Chloroflexus aurantiacus J-10-fl: one gene and its partner. The protein of the gene in region 2 interacts with the protein of the main gene of each other region in a pairwise test. Links are inferred from orthologs where the notes say so. Each region holds a gene or a part of one and is shown on either strand. Other genes may lie near its edges. The genes, in order: sucC and sucD.

Evidence for each region.
Region 1: the proteins of sucD (region 2) and sucC interact in binary tests that used the Escherichia coli proteins (3 or more experiments, as listed by UniProt). The link is inferred for Chloroflexus aurantiacus J-10-fl from one-to-one orthologs.

What each region holds. Positions count from the first base shown.
Region 1 is NC_010175.1:1,555,082-1,566,527, forward strand. The notes cover bases 4,774-7,743. They hold sucC (ADP-forming succinate--CoA ligase subunit beta), read right to left. Parts: upstream 6,845-7,743; coding sequence 5,702-6,844; downstream 4,774-5,701. Other genes in these bases: gmd (GDP-mannose 4,6-dehydratase), read right to left, coding at 4,774-5,127; CAUR_RS05865 (helix-turn-helix domain-containing protein), read left to right, coding at 5,255-5,707; CAUR_RS05875 (CTP synthase), read right to left, coding at 7,468-7,743. In the rest of the region: fabF (beta-ketoacyl-ACP synthase II), read right to left, coding at 5-1,246; CAUR_RS05845 (fumarylacetoacetate hydrolase family protein), read right to left, coding at 1,430-2,056; CAUR_RS21480 (hypothetical protein), read right to left, coding at 2,053-2,292; CAUR_RS05850 (site-2 protease family protein), read right to left, coding at 2,315-3,409; CAUR_RS05855 (hypothetical protein), read right to left, coding at 3,953-4,156; more of gmd, read right to left, coding at 4,153-4,773; more of CAUR_RS05875, read right to left, coding at 7,744-9,108; CAUR_RS05880 (MBL fold metallo-hydrolase), read right to left, coding at 9,317-9,988; CAUR_RS05885 (regulatory protein RecX), read right to left, coding at 10,219-10,896; CAUR_RS05890 (MBL fold metallo-hydrolase), read right to left, coding at 11,393-11,446. UniProt on the Escherichia coli protein: Succinyl-CoA synthetase functions in the citric acid cycle (TCA), coupling the hydrolysis of succinyl-CoA to the synthesis of either ATP or GTP and thus represents the only step of substrate-level phosphorylation in the TCA.
Region 2 is NC_010175.1:939,834-951,255, reverse strand. Bases 3,051-5,996 are described here. They hold sucD (succinate--CoA ligase subunit alpha), read right to left. Parts: upstream 4,995-5,996; coding sequence 4,107-4,994; downstream 3,051-4,106. Other genes in these bases: CAUR_RS03635 (sugar kinase), read left to right, coding at 5,957-5,996; deoC (deoxyribose-phosphate aldolase), read right to left, coding at 5,043-5,834; CAUR_RS03650 (GAF domain-containing sensor histidine kinase), read left to right, coding at 3,051-3,833. Outside these bases: CAUR_RS03660 (alpha-amylase family glycosyl hydrolase), read right to left, coding at 1-1,405; CAUR_RS03655 (Rieske (2Fe-2S) protein), read right to left, coding at 1,743-2,066; more of CAUR_RS03650, read left to right, coding at 2,196-3,050; more of CAUR_RS03635, read left to right, coding at 5,997-6,859; CAUR_RS03630 (FtsW/RodA/SpoVE family cell cycle protein), read right to left, coding at 6,910-8,034; aroF (3-deoxy-7-phosphoheptulonate synthase), read right to left, coding at 8,285-9,316; ndk (nucleoside-diphosphate kinase), read right to left, coding at 9,410-9,865; CAUR_RS03615 (roadblock/LC7 domain-containing protein), read right to left, coding at 9,995-10,366; CAUR_RS03610 (tetratricopeptide repeat protein), read right to left, coding at 10,410-11,422. UniProt on the Escherichia coli protein: Succinyl-CoA synthetase functions in the citric acid cycle (TCA), coupling the hydrolysis of succinyl-CoA to the synthesis of either ATP or GTP and thus represents the only step of substrate-level phosphorylation in the TCA.

The DNA of each region.
Region 1 (11,446 bases), 610 kb from region 2 along the record:
GCGCCTATCCGTGGTATTTACGAAAGGCAAGGCACACATTGTGTCCGCCAAAGCCAAACGAGTTGCTTAGGGCCACCTCAATCCGAGCCGGACGCGGCTGACCGGGCACAAAATCGAGATCACAGGCCGGGTCTGGTTGCTGAAGATTGATGGTTGCCGGCAGGAGATTGTTCTGCATCGCCAGGATAGTCACAACTGCTTCGATAGCACCGGCTGCACCGAGCAGATGACCGAACTGCGACTTGCTGGCACTCACCGGCGGTGATTTCTCGCGTCCGCCGAAGACCTGCTTGATAGCGGTTGTCTCAACCGGGTCACCAGCCGGAGTTGAGGTGGCGTGCGCATTGATATAATCCACATCCTCTGGTGCCAGAGCACCCCGCTGCAGGGCCAACCGAATCGCCCGTGCGACACCTTCGCCATCCTCGGCCAGATTCGAGATATGGTAGGCATCAGATGTTGCACCATACCCCACCACCTCGGCTAAAATACGCGCACCACGGGCAAGAGCGAATTCAAGGTCTTCGAGGATGAGTACCGCTGCACCCTCACCCATCACAAACCCATCACGCTCGGCGTCAAATGGTCGTGAGGCGTGGGCATAGTCTTCGTTGCGCGTCGAGAGGGCACGCATCGCATTGAAGCCGGCGACGCCAATAGGGGTAATGCTGGCTTCACTGCCACCAACAATGATCGCCTTTGCCCATCCACGGCGAATGGTCTCTGCCGCCTCGCCGATGGCGTGGGCTGAACTCGCACAGGCCGATGTCACACAGTAGCTCGGCCCACGGGCACCGGTGACAATGGAAACCTGACCGGCGGCCAGATTGGTGATCATCGCCGGAATGAGGAAGGGACTGATCCGCCCCGGCCCGCGACTGCGCAGAACGTCTAACTGCTCCGAGAGGGTGCCAATGCCACCGATCCCACTGGCAATAAAGACCCCGATCTCATCACGATTGGCGGGCGTGATCTCAAGCTCGGCATCGCGTAACGCTTCTCTGGTCGCAGCCACCGCAAACTGCACGAAGCGGTCGGTGCGTCGCGCCTCTTTGCGATCCATATAATTCGTGGGATCGAAGCCCTTCACCTCAGCGGCAAACCGGGTATCAAAACCGGTCGAATCGAACAATGTGATCGGACCGACGCCGCTCCGCGCTGCGACGATCCCCTGCCAGAGTTCGGCTACGCTGAGACCAAGTGGGCTGATTGCCCCCATTCCGGTCACCACCACCCGTCGATCCATGATTACTCCTTAGTGTTGTATGTAACTACTAACATCGGCGCGCATTATATCATGTTGCTCACTATCTGACGACAATTGCCTGATGGCTGAACTATGCCGGGTACGTAGGTTTTAAAGCACGAATGCACAGAAAAATGCTCTGTGCATTCGTCTGCCGTGGATATGGAATAGGGGCAACCTGGTCTACTCACTTACAACATTCTTCAGCACCCCAATCCCATCAATCTCGGCCTCCATCACATCGCCTACCTTCAACCAGCGTTGTGGCGTCATGCCCATGCCGACCCCCGAAGGTGTACCGGTCGCAATAATATCACCCGGTTCGAGCGTCACGCCACGGCTGAAGGTGGCAATACAGGTGGGAATATCAAAGATCATATCGCGCGTCACCGAATTTTGTACCAGCTCGCCATTGAGGCGCAGCCGGATGCCGAGCGCGTGTGGATCGGGAATTTCATCAGCGGTGACAATCCACGGTCCCAGCGGGGCACTACCGTCGAGGCTCTTGCTGTAGAAAAACTGTTGATGGCGCGTCTGAAGATCGCGTGCGCTCACATCATTCATAATGGTATAGCCGAAGACGTAATCGAGCGCAGCACTTGCCGGAATATTCCGCCCACGCCGCCCGATAATCACCGCCAGCTCAACCTCCCAGTCGCGCTGCGCCGAGACATCAGCCATCAACGGTACCGGTGCATTGGGATGATTGACTGCCGTGGGCATCTTACTGAAGAAGACGGGGTATTCGGGCAGCTTTTCCGGCAACCCCTTCGCCCGCAACGACTCAATCGCATGAGCAGCATAATTCATCCCCAGACAGATGATGTTCTTGCGCGGGCGCGGAATTGGCGCACGCAACTCAACCGCAGCCAGCGCACCCCTCCTTCCGCCGTAGCGACGACCTGCTGTGCCGCAGCCAGTAACTCTGGCCCACCATCGATCAGATCGAGCATGGACGCTGCCACCGCCGACAGATCGATCACCTCATCGCCCCGCAGGGCACCAACCCGTTCAACCCCACCATACCGATAGGTTAAGAGCTTCATGTGACCTCCGTATCACCCACACTTACGGCGTCATGACCGTAATCGGAACCGGTGTGAAGACCAGAATAAACGTCAAGAGACCAAGATACGCCAGCCAGCGCCATGGCCCCTCAAGCGGCGAAATCTCATTGCGCAACGGGCTACGCTGCTGACCGATCAGCGCGACCATAACCGCCCAGATGAACCAGCCCGACCAGAGAAATCCCAGTCCCAGCAAAGCAACTGCAACGATCATGCTCATAATCCGTGCCGCTCGTGCACCAAACAGAGCGAAAAAGATATGACCACCGTCGAGTTGCCCAGCCGGCAGCAGGTTCAGACCGGTCACCAGCAAACCGGCCCAACCGGCCAGGGCCACCGGATGGAGATAGACATCTTCGCCGCCTGAGGGCAGGAAGCGCCCGAAGATAAGAATCTTCATTGCGGCATACAGCAATGAATTGCCTTCGGTAAAACTGCCAGGGAGCGGCACTACCTGCTTCACTTCCGAGATGCTCAGCCCAATTGCCAGAACCGGAATGGCGACGACTAATCCGGCGAGTGGACCGGCAATACCGATTGCCAGCAGTGCCCGTCGATTCGGAACGAGGTCTTTAATCGCGATGAAGGCACCCATGGTGCCGAGTAAAAAGAACGGCATCGGGATAAAGAACGGATAACTGACGGCCACGCCCTCACGTCGGGCCACAATGAAATGGCCGAGTTCATGGGCAAGCAGGATTGCCAGCAACGACGCACTAAAACTCAGAGCGTAGCCCCAGTTGAAGACAATCTGACCGGTGCTTTCGATATATTCCTGCCCGCCGACCAGCATCGTCGAGGCAATCGTCAGCACAAAGAGCAAGACCGCTAACCAGAGTCGCGACGGCGGAGCCTTCGGCGGTGTCGGAATAAACAAAATCGCGGCCCCGATAGGATCGTGCTGAAAGAGTGGCGTATACCCAAGCGCCTGGGCACGGGCAACAATAGTATCGTGGGCTGCCTGCGCCTCCAGTAGTAACTGCCCTCGACAACGCACCGCCCGCTGATCACCGTTTGCCAGTTCTTCACTGGAATGCACCAGCATCACTTCGGCGGCCAATATGCGGAGTGCAGACGTAGGATCAAAGTCAAACATAGCGATGAGTCCTTTGCTGCGATGATGTCACTGTTCATCTTACCACAGACGCGCCTCAGCGCTGTTTGCCAGTTCGATGTAGAAGCCATTTTATTTGACAAGTCAGATGATCGCAACGATCCCGCACGTTGCCCCTACGACCGGTATGGTGACTGATGCAACGCTGGTGCAAAGATGCGGGCAGCACTGGCATAGCGGTGGGCACAGCATGGGGCGCAGGTGATTATCGTCTGAACTACACGCTGCTAGCATAGTAGGGCGAGGAGCATACCGGGTCATGGTACATTCCTGACCAACAGGGATGCCTCTGCAGGTGACGCAAAGTGGGATGCGCTGCGGCGCTGGGATGAACAGCGGCACGCCAGTTGTACTTTAACACAGAGAGTATGCCGGTGCCTGTCGTTGAGCAAGAGTTGGTATACATGCAGGTAACACTGGCGTGAAACACGATACTGCAACCTGGCATATTCCGGTGATGAAACAAAAAAACCGCTCTACCCATATCCGGGCAGAGCGGCGGATTGAGACCGGATGCGAGGTGAGTTACGAGTCAGAATGATTGACAACCGGAGGTTGCGAACGGTGCGACGGATGAGGTCGCACCCCCCACAATGACTGGAGATGCTGACGCGCACCGCCAGTGCGTCGATCCAGCAACATAATAAACCGACTTGCATTCGCCAGACCCAGACGCTCAACCAATGCTGCCCATCCTTCCTCGATCAACCGAGTCTCAGCTTGATTCATCGCATCTGCTCCTTAACTAACTGTAGATCAGCCTCAACCATCATCTGCACCAGTTCAGGGAACGTAGTGCGTGGTTGCCAGCCCAGTTTTTGGCGAGCCTTGCTGGCGTCACCGATCAGCAAATCGACTTCAGCCGGACGCATAAAGCGCTGATCGATCACCACATAATCGCGATAGTCAAGACCAACATAACCAAATGCCAGTTCACAAAACTCACGAACCGAATGGGTCTCACCGGTAGCGATCACGTAATCTTCTGGCTGATCCTGCTGCAACATCAGCCACATTGCCTCCACGTAATCGCCGGCAAACCCCCAATCCCGCCGCGCTTCAAGATTACCCAGGCGTAGTTCTTCATCGAGACCGAGTTTAATTCGCGCCACGCCATGAGAAATCTTGCGCGTCACAAATTCGAGACCACGACGCGGACTCTCGTGATTGAACAGAATGCCCGACGTAGCGTGCATGCCGTAGCTCTCACGATAGTTGACCGTGATCCAGTGACCATAGACCTTAGCCACCCCGTAGGGGCTTCGCGGATAAAAAGGTGTCGTCTCCTTCTGGGGCACCTCCACCACTTTGCCGAACATCTCACTGCTCGACGCCTGATAAAAGCGGATTTCGGGGTCAACAATCCGTACCGCATCAAGTAAGCGGGTCACACCCAGAGCGGTCGTTTCGCCGGTGAACACAGGTTGGGGCCACGATGTCTGCACAAACGACTGCGCAGCCAGATTGTACACCTCGTGTGGGCGATGCTCGCGCAGGATATGGATCAGCGACACTTCATCGAGCAGGTCGCCACTTACCAGCGTGATTTTGTCCTGAATATGCCTGATACGCTCGAAATTGACGGTGCTCGAGCGACGCACCATGCCGATCACCTCATACCCCCTGGCAAGGAGGAACTCGGCAAGGTAACTGCCATCTTGACCAGTAATACCGGTGATCAACGCACGCTTTGGAGCCATACTTTGTTATCCTCTCACGTTAGCAGCACAAAACCAGCACGAGCAAACGTTCTCGCACTGCGACAAACGGTGCTACTATACAATGAAACGAGTTGTGTGTCTGCTAAGTGAGTTACCATGTGCCTGTATGAACGAACCAATAGGACAACGGATTGCCCGCCTCCGCAATGAGTTGGGCTGGACTCAGCAAGAGCTTGCCGAACGGCTCGCCATTTCGCGAGTAGCAGTATCGCATATCGAGTTGGGGCTATCAGTGCCTGGAGAGCGTACCATTACGCTATTAGCCGGTTTATTTAAGCGCGAGCCGTTGCAGCTTGTTGCCGGTACCGATTACCCACCAGCGCGGGCCGAGCGCTTACCGTTTGTAACCTGTCGCTATACTGAAGTCGAACTACAACTTGCGCTGTTGGCCCGTGATTGTGAGTGGATTGCGGCAGTCGGGCCAATTGCGACCGGGCGAGCAACGGCCATCCTTGACGAATGGCGTATCCGGCTCGAACGTCTCACACAGGAGACAACCGACCGGCGCGAGCTAGACTTACTTGCCGCTGCTCGCCGCAATCTTGATCGATACTTATAACTCACCGCGAGCGGCTGCTACTGCCTTCTGCGCACCCTCAGCCAGCGTTGCCGCAGGGATCAACTTCGACTCGGCCAGCAGTGCCCGTCCGGCTTCTTCATTTGTCCCCACCAGCCGGGCCACCATCGGCACATCGGTTGGCACCTCTTCGAGCGCAGCAATAATCCCGCGTGCCACTTCGTCGACCCGCGTAATCCCACCAAAGATATTAAACAACACCGCCTTCACGTTTGGATCAGAGAGAATGATCTGTAAAGCGGCTTTGACCTTCTCTTTGCCGGCACCACCACCAATATCAAGGAAATTGGCCGGCTCGCCACCTGACAGCTTAATCACATCCATGGTGGCCATCGCCAGACCGGCACCATTGACCATGCAGCCAATGTTGCCATCGAGCTTAATATAGGTGATACCCGCTTCGCGGGCACGCCGCTCAGCTTCCGGCTCGGCAGAGGGATCGTGCAGGGCAGCCAGATCGGGATGGCGGAATAGCGCACTCTCATCGAGGAGAATTTTCGAGTCGAGGGCAAGCAGGCTGCCGTCGGCCTTGACAACCAACGGATTGATCTCCACCAGTGAGGCATCACACTCAACAAAAGCTCGATACAGAGCACTGGCAATTTGTGCGAACTGACGCGCTTGCTTGCCATCGTTTAAGCCAATGCGAAATGCCAGTTCCCGGGCCTGAAAATCGAGCAGACCCATCGTTGGATGGGCCGGAATCTTAATGATGGCGTCGGGGTTCGTCTTCGCTACTTCTTCAATTTCAACCCCACCTTCAGCCGAGGCAATCATCATCACGCGCTTGCTGCCGCGATCAAGGATGGCCGAAAGGTACAGCTCGCGCTTGTAGCTCACCGCTTCGGCAACCAATACCTTCTCCACCGTCAACCCCTTGATGTTCATGCCAAGAATCTGTCTGGCAACCTGCTCGGCCTCAGTTGGGGTTTGCGCCAGCTTTACACCACCAGCCTTACCACGTCCACCAACATGTACCTGGGCTTTCACCACGACCGGGCCGCCGATCTCTGCGGCGATGGTGCGTGCTTCCACCGGTGTAACCGCTACCCCGCCACCTGTCACCGGAATACCAAAACGGGCTAACAGGTCGCGAGCCTGATATTCATGCAACTTCATGCCAAATCTCCACTGCCCGCATCACGATCTTTTGGTAGAAGAGAACGCCTATACTCACGGGATATCTACCATATAACTGCCGGAATAGTATCACAGGGATCGGCGAGATGTCAAACATTTTGCCTGTGCAAACTATGTGCATGAGATTGATCTTTGCTTGATCTCATGAGTTGTTGAGATGTCGAAAGATGCGACAAAATTTTTGACACTTCAATGGTTCGTGAGGATTGTAATCCGATGCTCTTTCAACGTTGCCAAGCCACATGTTTTAAATGCACTGGCTATCCTGATGTGAGCCTGATTTCCTGTTGCCAACGCGATTACCACCACGGCATTACCAGCAGTGCGGAACGCCTTTCACCCATGATCACCAGCAGCGCCTGTTTTGTATTGACCACGGATGTCCAAAGCTACAACGGATTAGGACGAATTTACCATCCGCGACTATCTGTGGTTACCCCTCTTCATCAGGGATACGCGCGCCTTATCGACATTGCCTCTCTCCGTAAGACCACAATGCGCTACGTTCAAAGGAGGCTGGTGTGACAAAACACACCAGGTGCGGAAGCTATGCTCCCGCACCTCCAAACCGACGCTACATATCCGCTGTCTGTGCTTCCGCACTACGACGTGCTTTCCACCAGCGGCAACTGGCGCGCTTCGCCGGCGAGGAGTGTCTGCGCGGCTGCCGCTACAAAGCCGCGGAAGAGCGGGTGCGGTTTGCCGGGCCGGGACTGAAATTCGGGATGGAACTGACTGGCAACGTACCAGGGATGGTCGCGAAGTTCGATGATCTCGACCAACCGCTTATCGGGTGAGATACCACTGATCACCAGACCGGCAGCTTCGAGCACGCTGCGATAGCGATTGTTAAACTCAAACCGATGGCGATGGCGTTCTTCTACCCGGTCGCAGCCATAAGCGGCATGCGCTCGCGTCCCCGGTACCAAATCACATGGGTACAAACCCAGCCGCATGGTGCCACCCTTTTCGGTAATGTCGCGCTGATCGGGCATCAGATCAATCACCGGATGGGCAGTCTGGGGGTTGAATTCGGTGCTGTTGACGTCGTGGGTGCCGAGGACATGGCGGGCAAAGGCGATGGTGGCGCATTGCATCCCCAGACAAAGACCCAGATAGGGGATGCCGTGAATCCGGGCGTAGTCAGCAGCCGCAATCTTGCCTTCGATCCCTCGTTCGCCGAAACCACCCGGCACCAGTATCCCATACACTCCCGACAGCAAGCGCGCCGGCCCTTCCCGTTCCACTTCCTCGGCGGCAATCCAACGAATGTCAATATCAATCGATTGTTCGAGACCGGCGTGGTGCAGTGCCTCAACGACACTGATATAGGCATCGTGCAGCTCGACATATTTGCCGACCAGTGCGATTGGCACCCGCCGCTTTTCCTGACGGATGCGGGCAACGAGTGCGCGCCACTCTTCGAGATCGGGCGGGGTAGCCGGTAACCCTAACCGTTCGACCAGATAATCGCCTAATCCCATATCTTCCAGCACCAGTGGTACTTCGTAGATCGAGTCGACCGTCGGCACCGGAATGACAGCCCGCACGTCCACGTCGGCGAAGAAGGCAATCTTCTCGCGAATCTCATCGTCAATCGGACGGTCGGCCCGGCAGAGGATGATGTCGGCGCTAATTCCAACGTTGCGCAGCGCCATCACCGAGTGTTGGGTCGGTTTTGTCTTAAGTTCGCCAGTGCTGATATGTGGCAGTAGCGTTACGTGAATGTAAAGGATATTGTCGCGCCCGACATCCTTACGCATTTGGCGGATGGCTTCCAGAAACGGCAGGCTTTCAATGTCGCCAACTGTACCACCAATTTCGACAATCACTACATCGGCCTGACTGCTCCTGGCCAGTGACCCAATCCGCGACTTGATCTCGTTGGTGATATGCGGAATAACCTGAATCGTTCCGCCAAGGTAATCACCCCGCCGCTCTTTCGCGATAACCGCCGAGTAGATCTGACCGGTGGTGACGTTGCTCAGCCGACTGAGATTGACATCGATGAATCGTTCATAGTGACCTAAATCGAGATCGGTTTCAGCTCCATCAGCCGTGACAAAGACCTCACCATGCTGATACGGTGACATCGTACCCGGATCGACATTCAGGTACGGATCGAGCTTCATAACCGAAACTGAAAGGCCACGACTCTTCAGCAGGCGGCCAATGGAGGCGACACCAATGCCCTTCCCCACGGATGAAACCACACCACCTGTCACAAAAATGTACTTTGTCATAGAGCAGTACTCCCCGTCTTAAAGATTTGTGGGTCGGTCAACCTTCGGGTTGAACCGACCCACACCGGTACTCGTTTCACTTGTATCCAGGACGATTGCATGCTTCACAATCGTTGCTTAGTGATGATACGAACGGTCAAATATGTCCCTGATCAAGACAGCGTTTTTCACCTCAATCGCTTAGTATACCACAAACAAAACCCGTTCGTTAGCCATTCACCGGTCGTAAAATGACAATCCGCGTCTGTTCTTCGTCAGCCGGTAGTGCGTTGGCATTGATCACAAACTTGTCTTCAGCCGTATACTCTTTCAATCCCATTTCACTGATGAACTTCTCCAAGGGCGCCAGGGGAGGATCGAAATTTGTTTGCCCCATCGCATAGTGCATCGGTATCACAAACCGTGGTTCAATCTGGCTGATCACATTACTGGCAAGTGCTGACCCAATCGTCTCACCACCCCCCACCGGCACAAACAGGACATCAACATTGGAGCCGATCTCTTCGAGCTGACCGGTTGTCAACTCATGACCAAGATCGCCCAAGTGACAAAAGACCAGATCGTCCAGATGGATGATGTAGACCGTATTAAACCCACGTTCGGCACCTTTTACCTGATCGTGGAAGGTACGCACACCGGTGATCAGGACACCACCGATTTCGTACTCGCCAGGACCATCAACCACGAACACGCGCTCGCGCAACGGGCGGATAGCGGCAGCATTATCGTGATCGGGATGGTGATGGCTGACGGTCACAATGGTTGCGGTGGGTCGGCCAATATCGAGGCCGATTGAGCGATGGTAGGGATCGCAGACGATAGTGCCATCACGACCGCGTAATCGAAAACAGGAATGACCGAGAAACTGTACTTCTGCCATAAAGATAAATCCTTACCGTCCTGGTATCCTTTTCACTCACAGTATTCTACTCAAACAGCGACCTTTGCTCAAATAACGTCATTGCAACTGCAAGCGAAGTAATCCTGCACATTGCCCCTGCAATCAGGTTCACGGTACGCTGAAAGGTACGCTTATCACAATTCTTGCCGGTCAAGGGGTACTCGCTCGCGCCGTGCGTGTATGAGCATGTCAGGACAATCACGACCTGTTCAATAGGGTTCCTCATCATCGATGTCGTCAGCAGGATGCGCTTCTCGCCAGAGGCGCAGGAGCAGTGGACGCACCAGATCGCTCGCAAAACCCCGACGCAGCAAATATCCACCCAGTCGGCGTTGGAACGTCAGCCAGTCAGTATGCCTGAGGTAACGCGCTAACACAGCACGAGCTGCCTGCTCTGCCCGCAACGCTTCCCCAAGTTCGTCTTTCTCGCCGGATAGTGCATCCTCGATCAACTCGGGTGCAATCCCTTTCTGGCGTAGTTCTGCGCGCAAAGCCCGTTCACCTCGATAGCGCAGTGTACGCCGGTTTGCGACCCAACGCTCGGCGAAGTCGGCATCATTGAGCAGGCCTAATTCCTGTAACCGGGCAACGACCTGTTGACAGATCGCTTCGCGAAAGCCTTTGCGTTGCAAATAGCGATAGATTTCATTGACGGAACGTGGTCGTCGTTCAAGCTGGCGCAGGGCCTTTTGCATCGCCTGATCAGCCTCTTCACAAGCAACGAGCTGTTGCCAGCCGTGATCGTCGAGATGCACGCCAACCGCCAGGCGCATACGGGTGAGAGTATTGAGGCTAATCCCAATCGCAAACTCACCGTCGATAAAGATATTCACACGCTGCGCGTCGTTCGTTTGTTGCCGAATTGCAGTGATTGTTCCAGCAGGCATACGATACAGTCAGAATTGGCGCACGAGACGGACACCGCCACTACGACGCAGAGGTTCGCCAGCCAGATGCTTCCCCTTGTGCGCCCGACACCGCCCATGTCGTGTCATTTGGCTAAAATACGTCAATCCCGTTTTACATGTTCTGCACAACGTCGGTTTCTACAGGAGAATGAACCTGTTACCGAACAAGTGTACTATATTTCAGGTGCAAACGCAAGCAGCGTATGGGTTGTTTAAGGACATGCATAGATGCCAGGGGAGTTTCGTGTTAACCCGTCGGGTCATGCGGGCTGAAGCCCTGCCTGACAGCGTGGAAGCCCCGTTGGGGCTGGATGCATTCCCCATCCCGCCGGCAGGCTAGCCCCGTAGGGGCTTCAATGACTTGAGGCAGGGTTTTAACCCGCCGACTTCACCCCCGCCGGCAGGCCAACCCTGCCGGCCTGCCACGACGTGAAGCGGGGTTTTTAATCTACTGGCCTCTTGGGATGCAACAGGTCTAGCCGGTGGCCTGGCGACGCTTTAATTCGTAACGAATGAGACCGGCTACGCT
Region 2 (11,422 bases):
CGCCGGCCAAATCACCGCCGTAGTAATCACGTCCCCGTGGCCCTTCGATAGTTGGACTCCAGGCCGGTGGGGTCGTGTCAAACCGCCACGGACAATTGGTGGTTGCGTCGGCATAGTGACGGCAATAGCCTTCAGGTAATTCACCCCAACCCAACGTAATCACCGGATCATCGTACCGGATGTCACCGTCTTGCGGATCGTTATGCGGATCGCCATTGCGAAAACGATCAGGGAAAATCTGGTAGATGACTGCCGTTCGTGCCCAGTTTGGCGAGGTGAATGCCGGATCGTAGAACATCAAGGCATAACTGAAGTCAACGACATCATCCGTCATACGTCCGCTGCCGCCATCGAGCGCTGCGGTGTTATCGGCGTAATAGTCGGTATCACTGCCATCGGTGACAATAAAGCGGTACCAGAGGTTGTTCGGTTGCGCCTCATTCAGCGTAGCCGCCCAGAAATCGCACCGACGTGGCCCATAATCGCCGTAACAGTCGGTATTGGCAGCGACGACACTCATCGGAATGAACCGCTGTGCCCCGGCATTGACATCGTACACCCGCAGGGTTACCGCCGTGACATCATTGTGGAAGGTGCGGAGCCGAATTGTCACCGGTGTACCGGCAGGTACAGCACCTCCCGGCGTGCGATAAAGAGGATCGCGCGAGTTGTGGTAAACGCCGTCCCACTCCACATTGTTGTCAGGCTGCGGGAGTGCACTACGTACTTCCACACCAACATACGTAGTTGCCGTATTGAAGCTAAAAATGACGGTTGCCGGGCCGGTAACTGTAAAGGGAACATTGTTCCCAAATGCGCCATAATTTGGGTTTGCCCAGCTCTCATTTGTGGCAATCTTGAACTCATAATTGCCGGGTGGAATGGCGTCAGTGGCAAATGTAAAGACACCATCACCATCAACATCACTCATGAACGTGCGCAGACAATCTGGTTGCCAGTCACCACTGCACCCGATCTCGTCGTTGAAGTTACCCGGTACGGTGTAGATAGTGTTACGCACGCTGTCGGCGATATAATGGGTTTTGTGATCGTAGTAGAACCGTACACTCTGTGCACTGCCGAGCGTCACCGGGATGTTGGGGCCATTCTGCTGAAAATTAGCCCCATAGTTTTCAGCCCAGCTCCCCATTGCGATCTTGTATTCGTAGCTCCCTGCTGGAATCGTCTGCGAGACGAACAGATAGACACCGTTACCCTGAGCGCTGAAGGCCGCTGCGGCACATCCCGGATCCCAATCGCCACAGGCGCCGCCGGTCGCTTCCGACTGTAAATCACCTGCCAGGTTAACTGACGCTGGTAATGGCGTGTGATCGGCGAACGCAACCGAGGAGAGTGGTGCAATCGTTGCACCAAAGAGCACCCCAATCGCAAGGATGAGGTGCATCAGGCGGAGAAACATGCGCGGTCTTACACAAAGCTCCTTTGCACGAATAGTGCTCTCTCAACACAGCGGCATCCGGTCGGGGATGCCGTGAAGCGGCGTCATTGCACTGGCCGCACGTTGGGCGCTACGGAGCTGGGAAGGGCGCGGCGATTTTTGTTTTACTCAAAATAGTTTTGTATGAAATAGATGCTTGTGCAATTTATTATATGAGACTACCGGCACGTTTGTCAAGAGGATGTTTCAGGTATGTAGATGCAACATGCACTTGCCGGCGAGGTTCCAGGCCGATGAGGTAGGGAACGGGGATGCGGTGCGTTACCAACGAATGTGCTCTGGCTCATTGAGACGATGGCCAGTCAATCAGCACATAGATCTCGTCATTGATGATCTCAACCGGGTAGGTAGCGATACGTAGCCCCACCGGTGGCACGATACTCTTGCCGGTACGCACATCGTATGTCCATCCGTGCCAGGGACATGTGACGGTGTGATCAATCAATACCCCCGCCGAGAGTGGGCCACCTTCGTGTCGGCAACTGTCGCTAAAGGCGTAGATGTCACCACCAACATTGGCGATCCCGATTGGCAGTCCATCAATCTCAACGTATCGCATCTGACCTGGTAGTAATTCGTGACGATGACAAATTTTAAACCGTTCCACAGGCGCTACTCCATTGACAGGCGAGGTATTTATGATTACAGTACCATTACAATATACGCCCTCATACGTTATAATACGCATTATACATATTACTGGATCGGAAACTCTTGCCACAATTCGAGGTGCCTTATGCCGCCGCTTGCGATCAATCAGCGCCAACTGGAAACGCTCAGTCAACTGCTTATTGCCGGCGGTCACCACGAAGTGGCTGATCTCTTGCAGGCATCGCTTGATCGCCTGATCGCTTTCTGGCCGGCTCAGGCCGGTGCATTGCTCTACGTTTCGCCATACGGTGAAACGACGAAGGTGATGCACGGCAAACTCGATGCTGAAACGTTGTTGTTGATCGAGCAGGCGCGCGATGGCTTCACCCGTCGTGACGATAATGGCGAACCGATTGTCGGCTCGTATTCGATTGACGAGGGGCGTGACCTTATCGAGTTGCCATTACAGAGCGGCGGGCAGGGTGTGGGACTGCTGCACCTGGTGGTCAGCCGTAACAATCAGCAGTCGGGGGGGCATCCACCCCTGGATGAGGAGTTGCTTGTGCTGCTGGTGCGGGCAATTGGTGGTGAAGCCGATAAGCTGGCCATGTTGCGCCGGGCCGAGCGGGATTTACGCGAGCTGCATCTACTCTACGAGATCGGCCAGTCACTGGCAGTGAATCTCGATCTCGCCAGTCTGCTGAACGATATTAAGTTACGCGCCCCCAAAGTTGTTGGGGCCGAGCGCTGCTCAATCTTTATTCTCGATGAAGAGACGAATGAGTTAGTCCTCGAAATTCCCGGCGAGCAGCGTCAGTATCGGATGCCGGCTGATCGTGGGATTGCCGGTTGGGTGGTGACGCATGGCGTTGGTCAGATTGTGAATGATGTCGAACACGATCCGCGCTGGTACGATGCGATTAGCCGTGAAGCCGATTTTGTCACCCGCTCGATAGTGTGTGTGCCGATGCGGGTGAAGGATCGGGTGATCGGTGCCATGCAGTTGTTGAATAAGGCGAACGGTCAGCCGTTCACCGATCAGGATATGCAATTGCTGACAACGCTGGCGGCTCAGGCGGCCATTGCTATCGAGAATGCCCGCCTCTATCAACGGCTGAAGGAAGAGCGTGACCGGCTGTTGCTGAAAGAGGCCGAGGTACGCCACGCTATTGCGCGCGATTTGCACGATGGCCCCACTCAGAGTATCGCGGCAATCGCGATGAATATTGAGTTCATTAAGCGTCTGTTCAAGGCCATGCCTGAACGAGTTCCGGCTGAACTCGATACCCTGGCTGAACTGGTGCAAAAAACGACCCACGACATTCGCACGTTACTGTTCGAGTTGCGTCCTCTCGGCCTCGAAACGCAGGGTCTGCTGGCAACATTGCAACAGTACGTTGAACGTTGGCGCGATCCATCTGGTAGTGATACGAAGTTGCGCCTGGAAGCACCGGCTCAGGTGCCACGCCTGTCACCCGAAGTTGAAGCAGCCGTCTTCATTATTTTGCAAGAGGCGGTGAATAATGCCCGCAAGCACGCGCACAGTGATACGATCACTATCTATTTGTATGTTGAAGAGGATCACTTTGTAGCCAGTGTGCGTGATCGCGGGCGGGGCTTCAATGTTGCTGCGGTGGAAAGTGGCTATGTGAATCGCGGTAGTCTCGGCCTGTTGAATATGAAAGAACGGGCACGTCTGATTGGTGCCGATCTGCGTATTCGTAGTGAGATCGGTCAGGGGACAACGGTTGAATTGCGTATTCCACTGAGTCAAGCGCGTTGATGCAGGGTTTGGCCGCGACAGACGACGCTCGCCTTGCCTGCATCCCGGTCATCCGCCAAGACCTGCGCAGGTTGAGTTTGGTTGCCGTCTACCCGACACAGCTCAACCACGACCTGAGTCGGGCATCTCTCCTATCAAGTCTAGTGTCGCAGGGTTCATACCCCGTGATCCGACGCTCACCCTTGCTGATCACAATTATCTGGCCGATCAAAGATGAAGAGGGTGGATTTCTAACCCACCCTCTTCCCGTGCGTCGTACTACTATCACCCAGCCTACCCGGCACGGGCGCTAAGCGCCTCTTTAACCAGGCCGGCAATATCGGTTGGCATCCGGGCAACGCGCACCCCAACACTTTCCAGCGCGGCGATCTTTTCCTGGGCGGTTCCTTCGCCACCGCTGATGATCGCACCGGCGTGTCCCATGCGTTTACCGGGCGGCGCTGTCTGGCCCGCAATGAAGCCTACCACTGGCTTCGTCACATGGGCCTTAATGTAAGCGGCGGCCTCTTGTTCGGCGGTACCACCAATTTCGCCAATCAGAACAATCGCCTCAGTTTGTGGATCAGCCTCAAACATGCTTAATACATCAATGAAATTTGTCCCGATAATCGGATCGCCGCCAATGCCGACGATAGTGCTCTGCCCAATGCCCAGCCGGGTGAGCGCATCAACCGCTTCATAGGTCAGGGTACCCGATTTGCTCACGATCCCAACCGGGCCGGGCATCGCGATGTTACCGGGAATGATGCCCACTTTGGCTGCTCCTGGCGTAAGCAAGCCGGGACAGTTCGGCCCGATCAGGCGCACGCCGCACTCTTGCACAAAGGCGTAGGTACTGACCATATCGAGTGCCGGGATGCCCTCGGTAATACACACGATGAGCGGAATACGGGCGGCTGCCGACTCGCGAATGGCATCGGGCGCAAAGGGTGCAGGCACATAGATAACCGCAGTGTTGGCGCCGGTTGCAGCGACTGCTTCCGCTACTGTATTGAAGACAGGCACTCGGCCATCAATCGCCTTCTGACCACCACGTCCGGGGACGACGCCGGCAACGACATTTGTCCCATACTCGATCATCTGGCGGGTGTGAAATTCACCCTCTTTACCGGTAATTCCCTGTACCAACAGTCGGGTGTTGGCATCGATCAGAATGCTCACTCGTTCCTCCTTAATAAAGTACAGATATACGATGCGATATGCTTTATCTTAATACGTGTCGCTATTTCGCGGTTCAAGGTTTGTGCCTTCAGCCTCCTGCACAATGGCAACACCTGCCGACGTGCCGATTCGGGTTGCCCCGGCTGCGATCAGTTCCTGGGCCATTGCCAGTGAACGCACGCCACCTGATGCTTTGACGCCAATGGTCGGCCCTACCGCTGCCCGCATGAGGCGAATATCGGCAACGGTCGCCCCACCCGGCCCGAAACCGGTGCTGGTTTTCACAAAGTCGGCACCCGCCCGTACTGCCAGCATACAGGCCATCACCTTCTCAAAATCGGTCAACAGGCCAGTTTCCAGAATAACTTTTACTAATACGCCACTGGCATGGGCAGCATCGGTAACAGCCCGAATATCATCAACCACAGCGTGATATTCACGTCCGCGAAGTGCCCCAATCGCCAGCACCATGTCTACTTCACGTGCCCCATGCCCGATAGCCTGTACTGTCTCGAAGACCTTCACTTTTGTTGTGGTGGCTCCGAGCGGGAAGCCTATCACCGTGCAGACCCGCACTGCCGAACCGCTGAGCGCACGCGCACAACGTTCAACATAACGCGGATTGACACAAACACTGGCGAACCGGTAACGCTCGGCCTCGCTGCACAGCCGGTCAATCTGATCAACTGTCGCTTCAGGCTTGAGCAGTGTATGGTCGATAAAACTGGCAATAGGGGTATCTGAAGCAGGTGGGACTGGTGGATGCGCCAGGGGTGTACCAACCGGTAATCCAACCAGGGCATCTATGTGTGACCGCACCTGTGCGATTAGATCTTCCACGACGAGGCTCCTCTTGACGACTGGCGCCAGGTTCTGACATCATTCACGATGCTATTGTAGCATAGCCGCGCAAGCTGCTTGCTGAACAGCAATGATAGGCATGTGCTCGCAGAGGAGAGGGTATGACGCGATTTGATGCTATCGGCGTGGGAATTGCCAGTTGGGATCTTGTCGGCGTGACTGCAACGTCACCGGTGTTAGGTCAGAAGCAACCGCTTGCCGGATATACGGAGATGGGTGGTGGGCCGGTCGCGACTGCGCTGGCGACCATGGCCCGTTTCGGTGCTCAGGTAGCGCTGGTCAGTGCTGTTGGCGATGATCACTACGGTATGGCGATCAAGGCCGAGTTGACCAGATTCGGGGTTGACACCTCGTTCGTTGTGACCGGTCGTGGCTCTTCGCATATTGCGTTCGTGTTGGCCGAACCCGGGAGTGATCGGCGAACGGTATGGTGGTACAACGAGCCGACGGTGTTTGCCGATCTCTCATTTCCTGCCGAACTGGCAGGACAAACCCGTGCGTTGTTGATTGACTCTCACCTACCGGCGGCTCTCTCTGCGGCTCGTCAGGTACGGGCTGCTGGAGGACGAATAATGATTGATGCCGAGCGGGTCAATCCAACAGTGCTGGAATTACTACCACTCTGTGATGATATTGTCGTCTCTGCCAATTTTGCCCGTGCAGTCACCGGCCTTTCCGACATAGTAATGGCAACTCAGGCATTGGCTGAACGGTATCGTACACTGGTTGTCGTTACCGCCGGTGAAGCCGGTAGCTGGGCCTGTCACAATGGTGAACTCATTCACACGCCGGCCTTTCCCACTACGCCGGTGGACACAACCGGTTGTGGTGATGTCTTTCACGGTGCCTTACTGTTCGCGTTGTTGCGCAATGATCCATTGCCGGCAGCCTTACGCTTCGCCAGCGCAGCGGCTGCGCTCAAGACACGCGGACTCGGTGGTCGAACTGCGTTACCATCGCTCGCCGAGGTTGAGGCCTTGGTTCGCACTACCACTGCGCAGTAGCAAGATACGGTTAATGTGTATGGTGAGATCAGACAATCGGTAAAACTGCATCAGAAAGCAATATGTCGGTGGCGAAGACTGATACTTTGTAACAGGCCAATGGCGATCAGGGTGGTCACCATAAAGCTGCCTCCCGCCGAGACGAACGGCAATGGCAGACCGGTTACCGGCAGGAGACTCATGTTCATGCCAATGTTGATGACGGTGTGACTGAAGAGCATCCCGAAAATACCGAGCGCTATCAATCGGCCAAACTGATCACGCGCTTTGCCAGCAATAGAGAGGGTCTGCCAGAGTACGACCGCCTGAAAGATGATCAGCACCACACCACCGATAAACCCTAATTCTTCGCCGATAACAGCGAAGATGAAGTCGGTGTGCTGCACCGGCACGTAATTGCCCTGACTGAACAGGCCACGGGTGAGGCCGGTGCCGGTCAGACCGCCGGAACTGATTGCATTGAGTGCCTGAATGACGTTATAAGCGGCATTAAAATCAACAGCCGCCGGATTAGTGAGCAAGTAGTAGAATGTACTGAGCCGAACTTGCTGATAGGTATCGAGCACGTAGTGCCACGCGATCCATGCGAGTGGGATGGCGGCAATGAACAGGGTGATCAACTGGACCAACCGCATGCCACCACCCCACGCCATCGTCAGCCAGATGCCGGCCAGAACCAGCGTTGTGCCCAGGTCGGGCTGGATAAAGATCAACGCCATTGGTACACCGGCGATCAATAATCCACCTATCTGCACCAGCCAGCTTCCACCACGATCAGCGTAGTGCTGCCAGTACGTGGCCAGCGCAATGATGAGCACGAGTTTGCCCAGTTCAGCAGGTTGAAACGTTCGTTCACCGATGGCAATCCAGCTCTGCGCACCTTCACTTACGCGGCCGATTACCAATACCGCACCCAGTAGTAGTATTGTGCTGACGTAGAGTGGGCGCGCCAGGCTGGAAAGCAAGCGGTAATCAAACGACATCATGGCGACCATGGCGATCAGGCCGACAACGATATATACGATTTGACGTCCGAAGACCGGACGTAATGGTAAGCCATTACCGGCCACTGCATTCAGGGTTGCACTGTGGAGTGCCAGGCTGCCAATAATCAGCAGGACAGCTACACTGACCAAAATGCCCCAATCCAGATCCCGCCAGCGCCGCGTTTCCACTGGGTACCTCGTTATGTCGTTGTTGTCCAGGTCGTGAACAACTCTGCTGGTATTGTATCTCTGCCGTGCTCAGTATCCATGTGTCAGATGTCTGGCGTTGGGAAGCCATGCTTCCGCGCCTGTCGTGCTCTATATTTGGATGCACATGGCACCTGCCGGACTTTGCCCGGATGGTTAGACTGCTATTAATTGTCAGGTGTGTCTATTGTGCACGAGCAGAAGCCTATATCAGCGCGCTATGAAACAACTGCTACTTTGTCTGAGCTACGTCACAACGCACCAGAGGTCGCTCGATGGCTGCTGCTACCCGATGCAATTGCTTCATCAGATCGGCAAAACTCTCAGGCACCAGTGACTGTGTCCCGTCGCAAACGGCAAAAGCTGGATTGTCATGCACCTCAATGATCAAACCATCAGCGCCGGCAGCAATGGCAGCTCGCGCCATCGGAATCACCATGTCGGCCCGACCACTGGCATGCGACGGATCAACAATGACCGGTAGGTGCGAAAGCTGCTTGATCAAGGGCACCGCTCCCAGATCAAGGGTAAAGCGCAGACTGTCATCGAACGTGCGAATACCTCGTTCACACAAAACAACGTTTGGGTTACCTTCGGCCAGAATATACTCTGCCGCCAGCAACAAATCCTTCACGGTAGCCGCAAAGCCGCGTTTGAGTAGTACCGGGTGGCGGGTACGCCCAACTGCCCGCAACAGCGAGTAGTTTTGCATATTGCGCGCACCGATTTGCAGCATGTCGGCATACTGCACGACGAGCGGTAGTGTCTCGGTGTCCATCACTTCCGTGACCACCGGCATCCCGGTTAACGCCCGTGCTTCAGCCAGAATTTGTAAGCCGGCCTCCCCCAATCCCTGAAAGGAATAGGGTGAGGTGCGCGGTTTATAGGCCCCACCACGGAGGATGACTGCACCGGCGGCCTGTACCGCTCTTGCTACATTGAAGGTCTGTTCGCGGCTTTCGACCGTACATGGCCCGGCAATGATGGTAATGCCCGATCCACCGATGGGAATGCCACCAACGTCGACAACGGTGTCCAGCTCTTTGAATTCCCGGCTCACCCGTTTGTAGGGTGCTGTGACCCGGATCAATTGACTCACGCCGGGCAACCGTTGTAATCGTCCGGCCTGTTCAATTGGGCCTTGATTTCCTGTAATTCCGATGGCTGTGCGTGTTGGCCCAGGCATCGGATGTGGAGTGAATCCCATCGCCCGGATTTCAGCGCAGACCGCTTCGATCTGCTCCGCCGTGGCATGTGCTTCCATGACTACTAGCATAGACAAGGCGGCGGTTGGCGGCAAGCATCAGGTTGCGCCAACCGCATTGACGGACGTAGTGTCCGTTATTCGGAACAACGACTATTCGTAGATCCAGTTGTCGAGCGCACGATTCCACTCGCCAATTAGCTCGTGCGGTTGGAAGAAGATCGCTGTCTCGCGCTCACCACTTTCCGGCGAGTCCGAAGCGTGAATCAGATTGCGACCAATGTCTACTCCAAAGTCGCCCCGGATCGTCCCCGGTGCTGCTTTGGCCGGATTTGTGGCGCCTACCATTGCCCGCACCAGCTCCACGGTGCCCGGCTTTCCGGCAACGACTGCCACAACGACCGGTGCAGAGGTGATGTAGCTGACCAGACCGTTGAAGAAGCTCTTGCCTTCGTGCTCGGCGTAGTGGCGGCGCGCCAGAGCCTCGTCGACCTGCATCAGCTTGAGGCCCTGAAATTTCAAGCCCCGCTGTTCAAAGCGGCTGATGATAGCGCCGATCAATCCTCGTTGTACGGCGTCAGGTTTCAAGATTAACAGTGCACGTTCCATGGATACCTCATAACATTAAGAAACAGGTCTGTTTCCCGCGGTCAGTATACCACATACAAAATGCTGACAAACAAAAATCGACAGGTTGTTACCTGTCGATCTGTGCTCTGAGCTACCATTGAAGGCGCGTTAGATCGGAACGGCCTCACTGATCCGTTTGGCCGCACGGCGCATTTCCATCTTGACCAGGCCGAGATTGACCGTGCGCTGTGTGATCACCACCAGGATTAGCTCTTTGGCTTCCAGCAGTAAGATCGAGCCGTCTTTGGCATCAATAATGGAGTCAACTAAATGTCCGACTCCGAGTCGGCGGGTCGCTTTATCAATTTCACCGAAGACTGCCGCGGACATTGCTCCCAGTATTTCGGCATCTTCTTCATCGAGCAGTGTGCTGGCTACGACCAGGCCATCTTTGCCGACCAGCAAACTGCCAATCACACCGTCGACCCGAATGAGATCTTCTACGATGCGGCGCATGCTAAACCTTTCTTGTGGTGCCATCGCGGAGTCTGCTTTCTCTACATAAGAAAGACGGATACCTCACTTATTCGGCAAATGTGACGCTGTAAGTGGCAATCGCCTCTTCCAGTCGTCCCTGACGCGAGTACACATCACCAAGGATGCGATATAACTGACGAAGAACTGGCGTGTCCTCGATGGTGTTGATAAGGTCTTCCAGCTCCTCGGCCATTCGATCAAGCAGTGTCGTGTGCTTGAGTAAGCGACGATAGATGACAGCCATTAGCTCGGCCTGCCCGGTTTGCGCACAGAGGCGGGCAATGGTGAAAGCCAGAGAGTGATTGGCCGGATTGGTGCTCAGTTGTCGTAAGTAATCGTCGATTGTTGCATTACCGGTAGGAATAAAGTCTTCTGGTGCCCGTGGCCGAATTGGTGCCCGTGCCGAACGACCACGCCCGCTGGTCAGAGCTTCACGGCGGGCAAAACGAAGATCGTCACGAGTCGGTGCTACACTTCGTCGCTCTTCTCTTGTCGGCGTCCGTAACATCGGTTGCGCTTTAGGTCGTTCGCTGAGTGGTGGCAACACGACTCGTGCCGGTTCACTCGTCATCGGCTCAGGCGGTGCATTCCAGATGTCATCAAGCGCCTCCAGTGGTTCCGGCACGAAGCCAGTATCTTCTGGTGCTGGCGGCGGCGGTGGTTCCTCTACCCGTGGAGCGGTGCGTACAGCTTTTGCTACCGGTGCGGTTTCGGCAATGCTGAAATCAAACAGGTCATCCTCAGCCGCCCCCGTCCCCGACGGCGAAGCCGCTTGCTGGGCCGCCTCAAGCTGGGCAATCTCCTCCGGCGACAACCCCAGCTCTTCGAGCGAGAAGGGGGTCAGCTCCGGTTCAGCGGAAGCTGCCGGCTGTGCCTGCTGCTGTTGGGCGGCCTCAAGCTGGGCAATCTCCTCCGGCGACAGTCCCAGCTCTTCGAGCGAGAACGGTGTCAGCTCCGGTTCGGCAGGCGCGGCGGGCTGGGCCTGCTGCTGGGCCGCCTCAAGCTGGGCAATCTCCTCCGGCGACAACCCCAGCTCTTCGAGCGAGAAGGGGGTCAGCT